3 regions of the Streptomyces sp. NPDC048643 genome follow, and region 2 is predicted to be linked to each of the others. Evidence: riboswitches for the same ligand, from Rfam matches in the RefSeq annotation. Region 2 holds a riboswitch; each other region holds the start of a gene.
What was found. A riboswitch is a leader RNA that binds a small molecule or an ion and turns the genes downstream of it on or off. The one in region 2 is predicted to bind cobalamin.

Region 1 (4,025 bases), on a different contig from region 2:
GCGTCAGATAGAACTGGACGTGCACGGCCTCCTCGAAGAGCTGACGGCTCAGGTAGAGCCGCGCCTCGGGGGAGTTGATGTGCTTGTACAGCGTCAGCACGAGGTTGTTCGACACGATCGAGTCGCCCGTCGCGAAGAACGCGACCAGCCGGCCGATCATGTGCTGCTCACCCGGCGTCAGCTTCGCGAGGTCGGCGACGTCCGAGTGGAGGTCGACCTCCTCGACGGTCCAGGTGTTCTTGATCGCGTCCCGGTAGCGCTCGTAGAAGTCCGGGTAGCGCATGGGACGGAGAGTCAGTTCGAAGCCCGGGTCGAGCAGGTTCTTCTCGCGGTTGGTGTCGGTCATTACTGGCAGGCCTCGCAGGACTCGGGGTTTTCCAGGGAGCAGGCGACGGCGTCGGGGTCGGCGACCTGCTGGACGGGGATGGTCTTCTCGGGCTGCGCCTGGGCCTGGGCCGCGCGGGCGATGCGCGTCGCGGGACGGGACCGCAGGTAGTACGTCGTCTTCAGGCCCGACTTCCAGGCGTACGAGTACATCGAGGACAGCTTGCCGATGGTCGGGGTCTCCAGGAACAGGTTCAGGGACTGCGCCTGGTCCAGGAACGGGGTCCGCGCGGCGGCCATGTCGATCAGGCCGCGCTGCGGGATCTCCCACGCCGTGCGGTACAGGTCGCGCACGTCCTGCGGCACCCAGGTGAAGCCCTGCACCGAGCCGCTGGACTCGCGCAGCGCCTCACGGGTCTGCGCGTCCCACACGCCGAGCTTCTTCAGCTCGGCCACCAGGTAGGAGTTGACCTGGAGGAACTCGCCGGAGAGCGTCTCGCGCTTGAACAGGTTCGACACCTGCGGCTCGATGCACTCGTAGACCCCCGCGATGGACGCGATGGTGGCGGTCGGGGCGATGGCGAGGAGCAGCGAGTTGCGCATGCCGACCTCGGCGATCCGCTGCCGCAGGGCGGCCCAGCGCTCCGGCCAGTTCAGCTCGACGTCGAAGTGGTCGGGGTGCAGCACGCCACGGGCGGTACGGGTCTTCTCCCAGGCCGGGAGCGGGCCGTTGCGCTCGGCGAGGTCCGCGGAGGCCTCGTACGCGGCGAGCATGATGCGCTCGGCGATCCGGGTGGACAGGGCGCGTGCCTGCGGCGAGTCGAAGGGCAGCCGCATCTTGAAGAAGACGTCCTGCAGGCCCATCGCGCCCAGACCGACCGGACGCCAGCGGGAGTTGGAGCGCCCGGCCTGCTCGGTCGGGTAGAAGTTGATGTCCACGACCCGGTCGAGGAAGGTGACCGCGGTGCGGACGGTCCCGTCGAGCCGCTCCCAGTCGATGTCGTCACCGACGACGAACGCGCCGAGGTTGATCGAGCCGAGGTTGCAGACCGCGGTCTCCCCGTCGTCCGTGACCTCCAGGATCTCGGTGCACAGGTTCGAGGAGTGGACGGTGTGGCCGGGCTCCGCCGTCTGGTTGGCGGTGCGGTTGGCGGCGTCCTTGAAGGTCATCCAGCCGTTGCCGGTCTGCGCGAGGGTCCGCATCATGCGGCCGTACAGGTCGCGGGCCGGGATGGTCTTCTTGGCGAGGCCCGCCTCCTCGGCCTTGCGGTAGGCGGCGTCGAACGCGTCGCCCCACAGGTCGACCAGCTCGGGCACGTCCGAGGGGGAGAACAGCGACCAGACGCCGTCCTCGTTCACCCGGCGCATGAACTCGTCCGGGATCCAGTGGGCGAGGTTCAGGTTGTGCGTACGCCGGGCGTCCTCACCGGTGTTGTCGCGCAGCTCCAGGAACTCCTCGATGTCGGAGTGCCAGGTCTCCAGGTACACCGCGGCCGCGCCCTTGCGCCGGCCGCCCTGGTTCACCGCGGCGACCGAGGCGTCGAGCGTCTTGAGGAACGGGACGATGCCGTTGGAGTGCCCGTTGGTGCCGCGGATCAGCGAACCGCGCGACCGGATGCGGGAGTACGACAGCCCGATGCCGCCGGCGTGCTTCGACAGCCGGGCCACCTGGTGGTAGCGGTCGTAGATGGAGTCCAGCTCGTCCTGCGGGGAGTCGAGGAGGTAGCAGGACGACATCTGGGGGTGCCGCGTACCGGAGTTGAAGAGCGTGGGGGAGGACGGGAGGTAGTCGAGCCGGCTCATGAGCCCGTAGAGCGCGGAGACCTCGTCGACGGCCTGGGCCGTGTCGTTCTCGGCGAGACCGGAGGCGACCCGCAGCATGAAGTGCTGGGGCGTCTCGACGACCTTGCGGGTGATGGGGTGGCGGAGCAGGTAACGGCTGTGCAGCGTACGGAGACCGAAGTAGCCGAAGCGGTCGTCGCCCGCCGTGTCGATCATCGCGTCGAGCCGGGCGGAGTGCAGCCGGACGAACTCGGCGGTGCGGTCGGCGACCAGGCCCTCACGGTGGCCGACGGCGACCGACTCGGAGAAGGTCGTGACGCCCTGTGAGGCGGCCTCCGCGGCGATGCTGATGGTGAGCAGCCGCGCGGCGAGCCGGGAGTAGACCGGGTCCTCGGAGATGAGACCGGCGGCCGCCTCCGTGGCCAGTTCGCGCAGCTCGGCCTCGTCGGCGCGGGCGGACCGGCCACGCAGCGCCGCGGCGGCGACCCGGCCGGGGTCGGCGTCGGTGAGATCGGCGGTGAGGTCGGTCAGGGTCCGCAGCAGCGCGGCTCCGGGACCGTCGGTCTCCACCGGGGCCTGGTGCGCGGTCACTGAAGCCGGATCTGCTGGCGCGATGGTCACGTGGGGCTCTCCCTCGCTCGGCACGGGGCCTGTCGGGGAGCACGGGGGCACACGGGAGCGCTTCTGGGCAGCCAGCGCACCGCGTCCACCGGCCCATTCCGCGAGGCCCGGACGTCGTCGGCACCCGGGCCGGGTGGCCGGGGTGCGCTGTCGGCAGGTCCTCGGACTGAGACGTGTGCGGGCACGTCCAATACACGAACACGCACAAGTACACCGTTGCGGGACAGTTCCGGATTCGCACCGGATTCCCCTGCGACGACAGCGAGCACGAGCATACATCTTGTGCCGGGCTCAGGGAGCACCCCCACATGTTGTGTCGTGTCGGTGCCGGAGAGCGCTACGGAGCGTGCCGAGAGGTCAACTCGTAGGTGAGCGGCCGGAGGTCACCGGGCTCCGGACGCGCCGTCCGGCCCGTCGCCCCGGCCGCCCGCGCGGCCCGGCGGCGCCCCTCCCGGCTCGCTGGTCCGGGCGCGGTCGGGTCCGCCGGGCGGACACGGCGACGGGCCGCCGGATGTCCTCTCCGGCGGCCCGTGCCCGTGCGTCGCGCGCCCTGTTCCCGGGGCGTGTCCTAGTGGCCGGCGCCCGCCGTGGCCGGCGGGAGCTCCGCCTTCACTCCGGGCTCGCCCGCGTCGACCGTGTAGTCCTCGGGCGAGGTCTCGTCGATGCCGTCCGGCGCCTTGAACGCCCGCAGCACGAAGGTGAGGACGACGGAGACGACCACGTTCATGACGAACGCCGTGAGGCCGATGTAGCCGATCTCCCCGATGCCGGGGATCTCCTTCGAGCTGCCGCCGAAGTGCTTCTGGGTCGGCGAGGCCACCCCGTAGGCGGCGAGCGTCCCGTAGACCATGCCGACCGCCCAGCCGCCCAGCAGCGCCCAGCGGTGGAACCAGCGGGTGAACAGGCCGCCGACCAGCGCGGGGAAGGTCTGCAGGATCCAGATGCCGCCCAGCAACTGGAAGTTGATCGCGACGGTCTTGTCCATCGTCAGGACGAAGACCAGCGCGCCCACCTTCACCAGCAGCGAGACGATCTTGGAGACCCGGGTCTCCTCCTTCGGCGTCGCGTCCGGCTTGATGAAGTCCTTGTAGATGTTGCGGGTGAAGAGGTTCGCGGCCGCGATCGACATGATGGCCGCCGGGACGAGGGCCCCGATGCCGATGGCGGCGAAGGCCACGCCCGCGAACCAGTCCGGGAACATGGTCTCGAAGAGCTGGGGGATGGCGAGCTGGCCGTTCTGCACCTTCACGCCGGCCGCGATGGCCATGAACCCGAGCAGGGCGAGCAGGCCCAGCATC
Region 2 (4,025 bases):
TCTTCTGGCGGGCGAAGGCGAGCCAGCGCAGGACCTGCGGTTCGATGTCGCGCTCGACGGCGGCGTCCAAGGGCACGTGCAGCAGCGAGCAGGACGCGGCCACGTCGACCTGCCCGGCCAGACCCAGCAGGGTGCCCAGCGTGGCGAGGGACTTCTCCAGGTCGTTGACCCAGATGTTGCGGCCGTTGACGACGCCGGCGACGAGCCGCTTGCCCGGCAGACCGCCGACGGCCGCGAGCGCGTCCAGATTGGCGGCGGCCGCGTCGGTGAAGTCGAGCGCGAGTCCGTCGACCGGGGCCTTGGCGAGAACGGGCAGAGCCTCCCCGAGTCGGTCGAAGTACGACGCGACGAGCAGCTTCGGACGGTCGGTGAGCGTGCCGAGAACGCGGTAGGCGCGCTCGGCGGCGTTCAGTTCGGCGTTCGTGCGGTCCTGGACGAGAGCGGGTTCGTCGAGCTGGACCCACTGGGCACCGGCCGCGCGCAGGTCGGCGAGCACCTCGGTGTAGACCGGCAGCAGCCGGTCGAGGAGGGTCAGCGGGTCGAAGTCCGCCGGTACACCGGGGGCGGGCTTGGCGAGGAGGAGATAGGTGACGGGGCCGACCAGGACCGGACGGGCCGACAGTCCGAGCGCCAAGGCCTCCTTGAGCTCGGCGACCTGCTTGGACGAGTCGGCGGTGAAGGCGGTGTCGGGGCCCAACTCGGGGACGAGATAGTGGTAGTTCGTGTCGAACCACTTGGTCATCTCCAGCGGCGCCACGTCCTGGGTACCGCGGGCCATGGCGAAGAAGCCGTCGAGGGCGTCGGCGGCGACGGCGTCCCGGTGGCGCTCGGGGACGGCGCCGACCATGACGCTGGTGTCCAGCACATGGTCGTAGTACGAGAAATCGCCGGTCGGCACTTCGTCGATGCCGGCCTCGGCCAGCTGCCGCCAGGTGGAGCTGCGCAGTTCGGCGGCGGTGGCGCGGAGGGCGTCCGCGCTGACGCGGCCCTTCCAGTAGCCCTCGATCGCCTTCTTCAGTTCGCGGTTCGGACCCTGGCGGGGGTAGCCGTACACGGTGGCCCGTGCTGCCGCGGCTGCGGTCTTGGCTGTCACGGAAATCTCCTTCGCGAGATGTCTCCTTGGATCCCGATGGGACACGCGAGCGCGAAGGGTGACGCACCGGGCGGGAGTACGTGGCGCGCCGGAGCGCGAAGGTCCGCCAGGTATGTACGCCAACCCGCCCACGAGGTCACCGGGATGTCCGCGCGCGATGGGTCGCGCACGGGCAGCGGGCAGGTCTTCGGACTCGCGGGCACGCCCTCCGGACGGAGGTCACCTACTGGCCGTCGCTTCCCAGACCCCACCGGGCCCAGTGCGTATGACGGCGGTCGTTCCCGCTCACCGCTGCGGGGCAGTCCCGGATTCCCACCGGGTTCCCTCTTACGACGCATCCCGTCTGGCGGACGGGGCGAACCAGCTACGGAGGTCAGCCTATGCGGACGAGCGCCCTGCTGGGGAGAACGCCCACCTCCCGGACGGTCGTTCGAGACGTCCAGGAGAGGATCGGCGCACGTCAACCGGCATACGGGGGGCGGCAGACGGCTCGTGTGACGCGCTCGGCCCCGCCCCGGGCCTCGATCTTCAGGCGGAAGGGGCGGGGAAGCCACGGGTGCCGTCGAAGGCGAGCTTCGCGAACCGTTCGCCGATACGACGGTGGGTGGCGGCGTCGGGGTGGAGCGCGTCGGGCAGCGGCAGCTCGACGGCGTCCGCCTCCCCGTACAGCTCCCGGCCGTCGAGGTAGTACAGGTTCGGGTCCTCGGCGGCCCGCTGTTCCACGATCCCGGCGAGTTCGGCACGGATGATCGCGAGCGTCAGCTTCCCGCTCGCGCGCTCGGCCGGGTCGCCGGCGGCGCGGAACCGCAGACGACCGCTGCCGAGCGCCGTGAGGTCCGGCAGGCTCGGGCCGGGGGTGTCCTCGTGGATCGGGCACAGGATGGGGGAGACGACCAGCAGCGGCGTGGTGGGGTTGCCCTCGCGGACGGTGTCCAGGAAGCCGTGCACGGCGGGAGTGAAGGCCCGCAGCCGCATCAGGTCGGTGTTGACGATGTTGATGCCCAGCTTGACGCTGATCAGGTCGGCGGGCGTGTCGCGCAGGGTGCGGGCGGTGAACGGGTCCAGCAGGGCGCTGCCGGCCAGCCCCAGATTGATCAGGTCCACCCCGGCCAGCGAGGCGGCCAGCGCGGGCCAGGTCGTGCTGGGGCTCGCCGCGTCGGAGCCCTGGCTGATCGAACTGCCGTGGTGCAGCCACACCGCGCGCCCCCGGTCCGGCGTGGGCTCCACGGGGGCGTCGGTGCGCAGAGCCACGAGTTCGGCGCTCTCGTTGTGCGGCAGCCAGATCTCGACGTCCTTCGGACCCTCGGGCAGGTCCGTGAAACGGACGGTGCCGACCGGACCGGGCGTGGTCGTCGCCGATCCCGTGGTCATGTCGAGGGTGAGGGTGTTGCCGCCGGGAGCGGCCGCCTGACCCAGAAGGTGCCCGTCGACCACGAGGTCGTACAGCCCGTCGGGCCGCGGCGGGGCGCCCACGTAGACCCGCTTGGTTGGGACGGTGTCCAGCTCGACGCTCGTGGCGCGGGTGCTGAAGACCAGCCGTACGCCCGAGGGCTGGGCCTCCGCCATGGCCAGCTGACCGTCGGCGCACTGGGCGCGCGCCCACGCGGGCAGCCGGTGGGGCAGCACACCGAGGGCGGTGCGCTCCAGCTCGACGGCACCCCGCACCAGGTCGGCGGTGACGGGTGTGGTGATCCGGTCGTGCTCGCTGTGCATGATGATCTCGCCTGTCGTTCGGGGAAGTCGTACGGTGCGGACGCCGCGGAACATCGACGGTGCTGCCGGTTGCCGGCCCCGCCGGTCCTGCGGCGTCGGTCAGGGCGCGGGCCAGTTGCGGAGCAGGGAGTCCAGGGCGTCCAGAACGCGTGACCAGCTCTCCTGCGAGTCCGGGGCGCTGTGACTGAACCCGCCGGACATCTCCAGACTGACGTAGCCGTGGAACACGCTGCCCAGCATGCGGACCGCATGGGTCTGGTCGGGTTCCACCAGGTCGTAGCCCCGCAGGATCGCCCGGGTCATCTGCGCGTGCCGGACCCCCGCGCTGGCGGCGGCCGTCTGCGGGTCGAGCCGGAGCTGCGCCGCGGCATAGCGGCCGGGGTGTTCGCGCGCGTAGTCGCGGTAGACGTTCGCGAAGGCGGTCAGGGCGTCCTTGCCGGCCCGTCCGGCCAGGGCGGCAGCTCCCCGGTCGGCGAGTTCGTCGAGGGCGAGTAGGGCGATCCGCGTCTTGAGGTCGTGCGAGCTCTTCACATGCGAGTAGAGACTCGCGACCTTGACGTCGAACTGCCGGGCCAGCGCCGAGACGGTCACCTGGTCGAAGCCGACCTCGTCGGCCAGCTCGGCACCCGCCCGTGTCAGACGCTCCGTGGTCAGTCCTGCGCGAACCATACCGATCCTCTCTTCTGGCAGAACTGATTATGTATTTGCCTAATAGGTTTAGGCAAATTAGCGTGTGTGTCATGAAGCCGTTGACCGAGCAAGAGATCCGTGCCGCGTTCGTGAACTGCACGAAGGGCGAGGCGAAGCGCCTCTCCGTCCCCCGCGACCTGACCGACCGGCCCTGGGACGACCTCGACTACCTCGGCTGGCGCGATCCCCAGTCACCCGAACGCGCTTACATGGTGGCCGAGTTGGACGGAGGCCTTCGGGCGCTGGCCCTGCGCTGCCCCGCCCAGGCCTCCGGGCACATGCGTCGCAGCATGTGCTCGATGTGTGTGACCACCCACACGGGAGGCGTGTCCTTGATGGTCGCGGCCAAGGCGGGCAAGCCGGGGCAGCAGGGCAACTCGGTCGGCGCCTACATATGCAGCGACCTCGCCTGCTCGCTCTATGTGCGCGGGAAGCGCGACGCGGGGGCCGGCGGACGCATGCACGAGTCGCTGACCCTGGAGGAGAAGATCCAGCGCACCGTGGCCAACCTCGCGGCGTTCGTCGCCAA
Region 3 (4,025 bases), on a different contig from region 2:
GTCGGGCATGGCGAACCCGGCCATGCGGTCCTCCAGGCCGAGCGCGAACATGATCTCGGTGATGCCGACGTCGTTGGTGACCACGCGACGCGGATCGCGGTCATAGGTGACCTCGCGGCCGCAGTTGGTGAGGGTGACGGCCGAGGACCCGGCGTCGTCGGACGTCTCGACGTTCGCGCCGCAGCCGGAGGTCGTGACGGTGGCGGCGAGACAGAGGGTGGCAATGAGCTTTCGGCGCACGGGTGTTCCTCAGGAGGTGGTCGGAAGGAGGTCGAAGAGAAGCTGGACGGCGCCGGTGACCGGATGCCGTACGGGGTGGGCCCGGACGCCGAACACCTCGGCCAGCAGCTTGGGCCGGAGCACTTCGAGCGGCGGCCCCGACGCGACGATCCGGCCGTCCGCGATCACGTACAGGACGTCGCAGTGCGCGGCGGCGAGGTTCAGGTCGTGGAGCGCGGCCAGCACGGTCGGGCCGCTGTCACGGACCAGTGCGAGGACATCCAACTGGTGGGCGATGTCCAGGTGGTTGGTGGGTTCGTCGAGGACGAGGACCTGGGGCCGCTGGGCGAGTGCGCGGGCGATGAGAACGCGCTGCTTCTCACCGCCGGACAGGGCCAGGAACCCGCGGTCGGCGAGATGGGCGACGCCCGTGCGGTCCATGGCTCCGGCGCAGATCGCCCGATCGTCGGCGGCCGTCCGGCGCCGGTGCGGGAGCCGGCCCATCCCGACGACTTCGGCGACCGTGAAGTCGAACTCGGCGGAGGACTCCTGCGGGAGCGCGGCCAGCAGTCGCGCGGCTGCCCGCGCGTCCATGGCGTGCAGGTCCTCGCCGTTCAGCCGGATCACTCCCCCGGCGGGCCGCAGCGCGCGGTAGACGCACCGCAACAGGGTTGATTTTCCACTGCCGTTGGGGCCGACGAGACCGACGAACGTCCCGCTGTCCGCGGCGAGCCGGATGTCGTCGAGGAGCCGCACCGTACCCGCGTCGGCCGAGACTCCCTCGATGTCGAGTCGCATCAGTGGCCCCCGAACGCGTAGCCGCCGCGCCGCATGAGCAGCAGGAAGGCGGGCACGCCGACCACGGCGGTGATCACGCCGACCGGCAGCTCCGCCGGGGCGAGCAGCAGACGGGAGAGGACGTCGGCCCACACGAGCAGCACCGCGCCGGCCAGGGGTGCGACGGCGAGCACCCGCCGATGGTCGGCGCCCACCAGCATGCGTACGACGTGCGGCACCATCAGCCCGACGAACCCGACGGCGCCGCTGACGGCGACCACGGTGCCGGTCACCGCGGCCGTGACCAGGAACAACTCCCCGCGCAGTCGGCCGGGTCGGACGCCGAGCGCGGCGGATGTCTCGTCTCCCATGGCGAGGGCGTTGAGCGACTCGGCCCGCAGCCTGAGCCACGCCCAGCCGACCGCCACGGTCACCGCGGCGACGGGTATCTGGGCCCAGGTCGCCCCGCCCAGGCTGCCCAGCAGCCACATCATGGCCGACCGTGCCGCTTCGCCGCGTGCGGCGCCGAACACCATGAGCGTGGTGAGTGCCTCGAAGCCGTAGGCCAGCGCGGTCCCGGTGAGGATCAGCCGCAGCGGGGTGAGGCCGTGCGGCGACCGTGCCACCGCATAGACGAGGACCATGGCCGCGAGGGCGGAGGCGAAGGCCGACACGGACAGCGCCCACACGCCCAGCCCGGCGAACGCGCCCAGCAGGATGACGGCGTTGGCGCCCACCGCCGCGCCGGAGGAGATGCCGAGGACGAAGGGGTCGGCGAGCGCGTTGCGGACCATGGCCTGAACGGCGACACCGACGGTCGCGAGACCGGCTCCGACGACCGCGCCGAGCACGACCCGTGGGAGCCGGATCTCCGAGACGATGGTGTAGGCGGCGGCGTCCGAGGCGTGCACGGTCCCGCCGGTGGCACCGGCCCACAGGAGGCGCAGGACGGCCGCCGTCCCGATCCCGGTCGCGCCCAGGGCGACGCCGCAGACGAGGGAGATCAGGAGCACGACCGCGAGGCAGCCGAGGAGTGGCGTCAGCGGCAGGCGGCCGGGGGCTCTGTCCCGGGTCCGGCCGGGTCCGGGTATCGGAGTCGTCGTGGTGGTGCGCACGGGGCGGTCCTTCGCCTGGGGCCGCCTGGTGAACCGAGGCAGGAGAACAGCCCGTACAGCGCGCCGGCCGTGCGGTCCCCTGTCGCATTCCACGGCGAGCAGTCAACGGGTCGCGTGCTCCCCGCGGGCGATCGGACTCACGTGACGGACCATCAGGTCGCCACGCACACCGTTGCGGGTCAGCGCCGGATTCTCACCGGACTTCCCCCGCGGGAGGCTCGGCGAGCGTAACAGGCGGGACCCTCGGCGCTTCGGCGCCGTCGGCGCCGGACCGGGCCGCGCGGACGCACGCGGACGGACGGCCCGGTACCACGGACGTCTTCCGTCAGGCCTCTTCCTCGGTGTGCAGGACGTACAGCTCCGGCAGGTTGACCACGATCGCCTCCTGCGTGCTGCGGGCGATGACGACGACGGCCTCGTCCGCGGGATCGGGGTTCTCCTCGCGGTGCGGCACGAACGGGGGCACGAAGATGTAGTCGCCGGGCGAGGTGCGCAGCCGGATCTCCTCGGGCTGTGGGCCCGTGTCGTCGAGGAACACGAACTCGGGGTGCCCGCTCACGACGTAGATGGCGGTCTCGGACGCGCCGTGGTGGTGGTCGGAGGACGCGGTCGCGGGGGCGACGTGGGTCTGGCCCATCCACAGCTTCTCGGAACCCACCGTGTTGCCGCTGACGGCGGCGAACCGGCGCATGCCGCCGGACTGCGCCGTGTCACCGTCGAGCGCGTCGGCACGGACGTGGTGCAGGCGGGTGCGCAGCGGGGACGGCGACTGCCCCGCACGGTCCGTGAGATGGGGGTGGAAACCTTCACCGGGGGTCGTCAGCGGCTGGCTCATGTGGGGGGACGCTAGAGCTGTCCGGAAAAGGATGTCAAGAGGTGTCCATTGTCCTTCACCTGCGGCAATGTTCCCGCAATGTAGGTGAGGAAGCGGTGGAAGCGCCCGCGTCGGGCGTCCCGTCGGGCATCATGGCCGCATGCATATCTCCGCGAAGGCGGACTACGCCACGCGGGCGCTGCTGGAGCTCGCCCGCGAACCCGCCCGACCGCTCACCTGCGAGGCCATCGCCTCCTCTCAGCAGATCCCGTTCCGTTTCCTCAAGTCCGTCGTCGGCGAGCTGCGCAGGGCGGGCCTGGTACGCAGTCAGCGTGGCTGCGAGGGCGGGTACTGGCTCGGCCGGCCGGCCGGCGAAGTCACCCTGCTCGACGTCGTACGCGCCGTGGACGGCGAGCTGATCACCCTGCGGGGCGAACCGCTGGCCGGACTGGACTACCCCGGTCCCGCCACCGGGCTGCCCGGTGTGTGGCGGCAGATCGAGGCGGACGCCGCGGCGGTGCTCGGCGGGACGACCCTGGCCGCGCTGCTGCCCGCCGCGCCGGCGGAACAGCTCAGCCACCAGGGAGCCGCGTGACGGCCGCGCCCGACGCCGGGACGCAGGCCGTGCGGCACCCCGGGGTGGAGGTGATCGAGTACACGGACCCGCTGTGTCCGTGGGCCTGGGGTTCGGAGCCGGTGTTCCGCCGACTGCGCGCCGGGCTGGCGGACCGCGTCCGCTGGCGTCGCGTGTACTGCCTGCTCTTCGACCACGACGACGACCCGCCGCCCGATCCGGCGGCGGAGACCGCCTGGTACGCGCGCTACGTCGAGGACGTCAGCGCGCACACGGGGGCCCCGAGGCCCGCCCGGTTGCGCCGGGTCGCGGCGAGTTCGTGGCCGTCCTCGCTGGTCGCCAGGGCCGCCGAGCGACAGGGTGCCGAGGTGGCCGACCGGGTGCTGCGGCGGCTGCGGGAGAGCGTCTTCGTCCTCGGCGAACCGGCGGACACCATGCGGCTCGCGCTGTCGGCGGTACGCGGCGTGCCCGGCCTGGACCAGGAGCTGCTGGCCGCCGACGCGGCCTCGGCCGAGGTGCTGGACGC

Region 1: linked by a shared signal. The riboswitch ahead of AB0C62_RS04225 (ribonucleoside-diphosphate reductase subunit alpha) and the one ahead of metE (5-methyltetrahydropteroyltriglutamate--homocysteine S-methyltransferase) in region 2 are both predicted to bind cobalamin.
Region 3: linked by a shared signal. The riboswitch ahead of AB0C62_RS06890 (iron ABC transporter permease) and the one ahead of metE (5-methyltetrahydropteroyltriglutamate--homocysteine S-methyltransferase) in region 2 are both predicted to bind cobalamin.

The regions. Positions count from the first base shown of each region.
Region 1 is NZ_JBEZHO010000003.1:99,268-103,292, forward strand. It holds gene AB0C62_RS04220 (ribonucleotide-diphosphate reductase subunit beta) at 1-346, opposite strand, end outside; gene AB0C62_RS04225 (ribonucleoside-diphosphate reductase subunit alpha) at 346-2,727, opposite strand; cobalamin riboswitch at 2,862-3,019, opposite strand; gene mctP (monocarboxylate uptake permease MctP) at 3,296-4,025, opposite strand, start outside.
Region 2 is NZ_JBEZHO010000063.1:35,702-39,726, reverse strand. It holds gene metE (5-methyltetrahydropteroyltriglutamate--homocysteine S-methyltransferase) at 1-1,093, opposite strand, end outside; cobalamin riboswitch at 1,254-1,473, opposite strand; gene AB0C62_RS37575 (GDSL-type esterase/lipase family protein) at 1,622-2,806, opposite strand; gene AB0C62_RS37570 (TetR-like C-terminal domain-containing protein) at 2,906-3,475, opposite strand; gene AB0C62_RS37565 (FBP domain-containing protein) at 3,547-4,025, shown strand, end outside.
Region 3 is NZ_JBEZHO010000005.1:40,988-45,012, reverse strand. It holds gene AB0C62_RS06900 (ABC transporter substrate-binding protein) at 1-240, opposite strand, end outside; gene AB0C62_RS06895 (ABC transporter ATP-binding protein) at 250-1,017, opposite strand; gene AB0C62_RS06890 (iron ABC transporter permease) at 1,017-2,039, opposite strand; cobalamin riboswitch at 2,216-2,357, opposite strand; gene AB0C62_RS06885 (cupin domain-containing protein) at 2,437-2,946, opposite strand; gene AB0C62_RS06880 (Rrf2 family transcriptional regulator) at 3,086-3,520, shown strand; gene AB0C62_RS06875 (DsbA family protein) at 3,517-4,025, shown strand, end outside.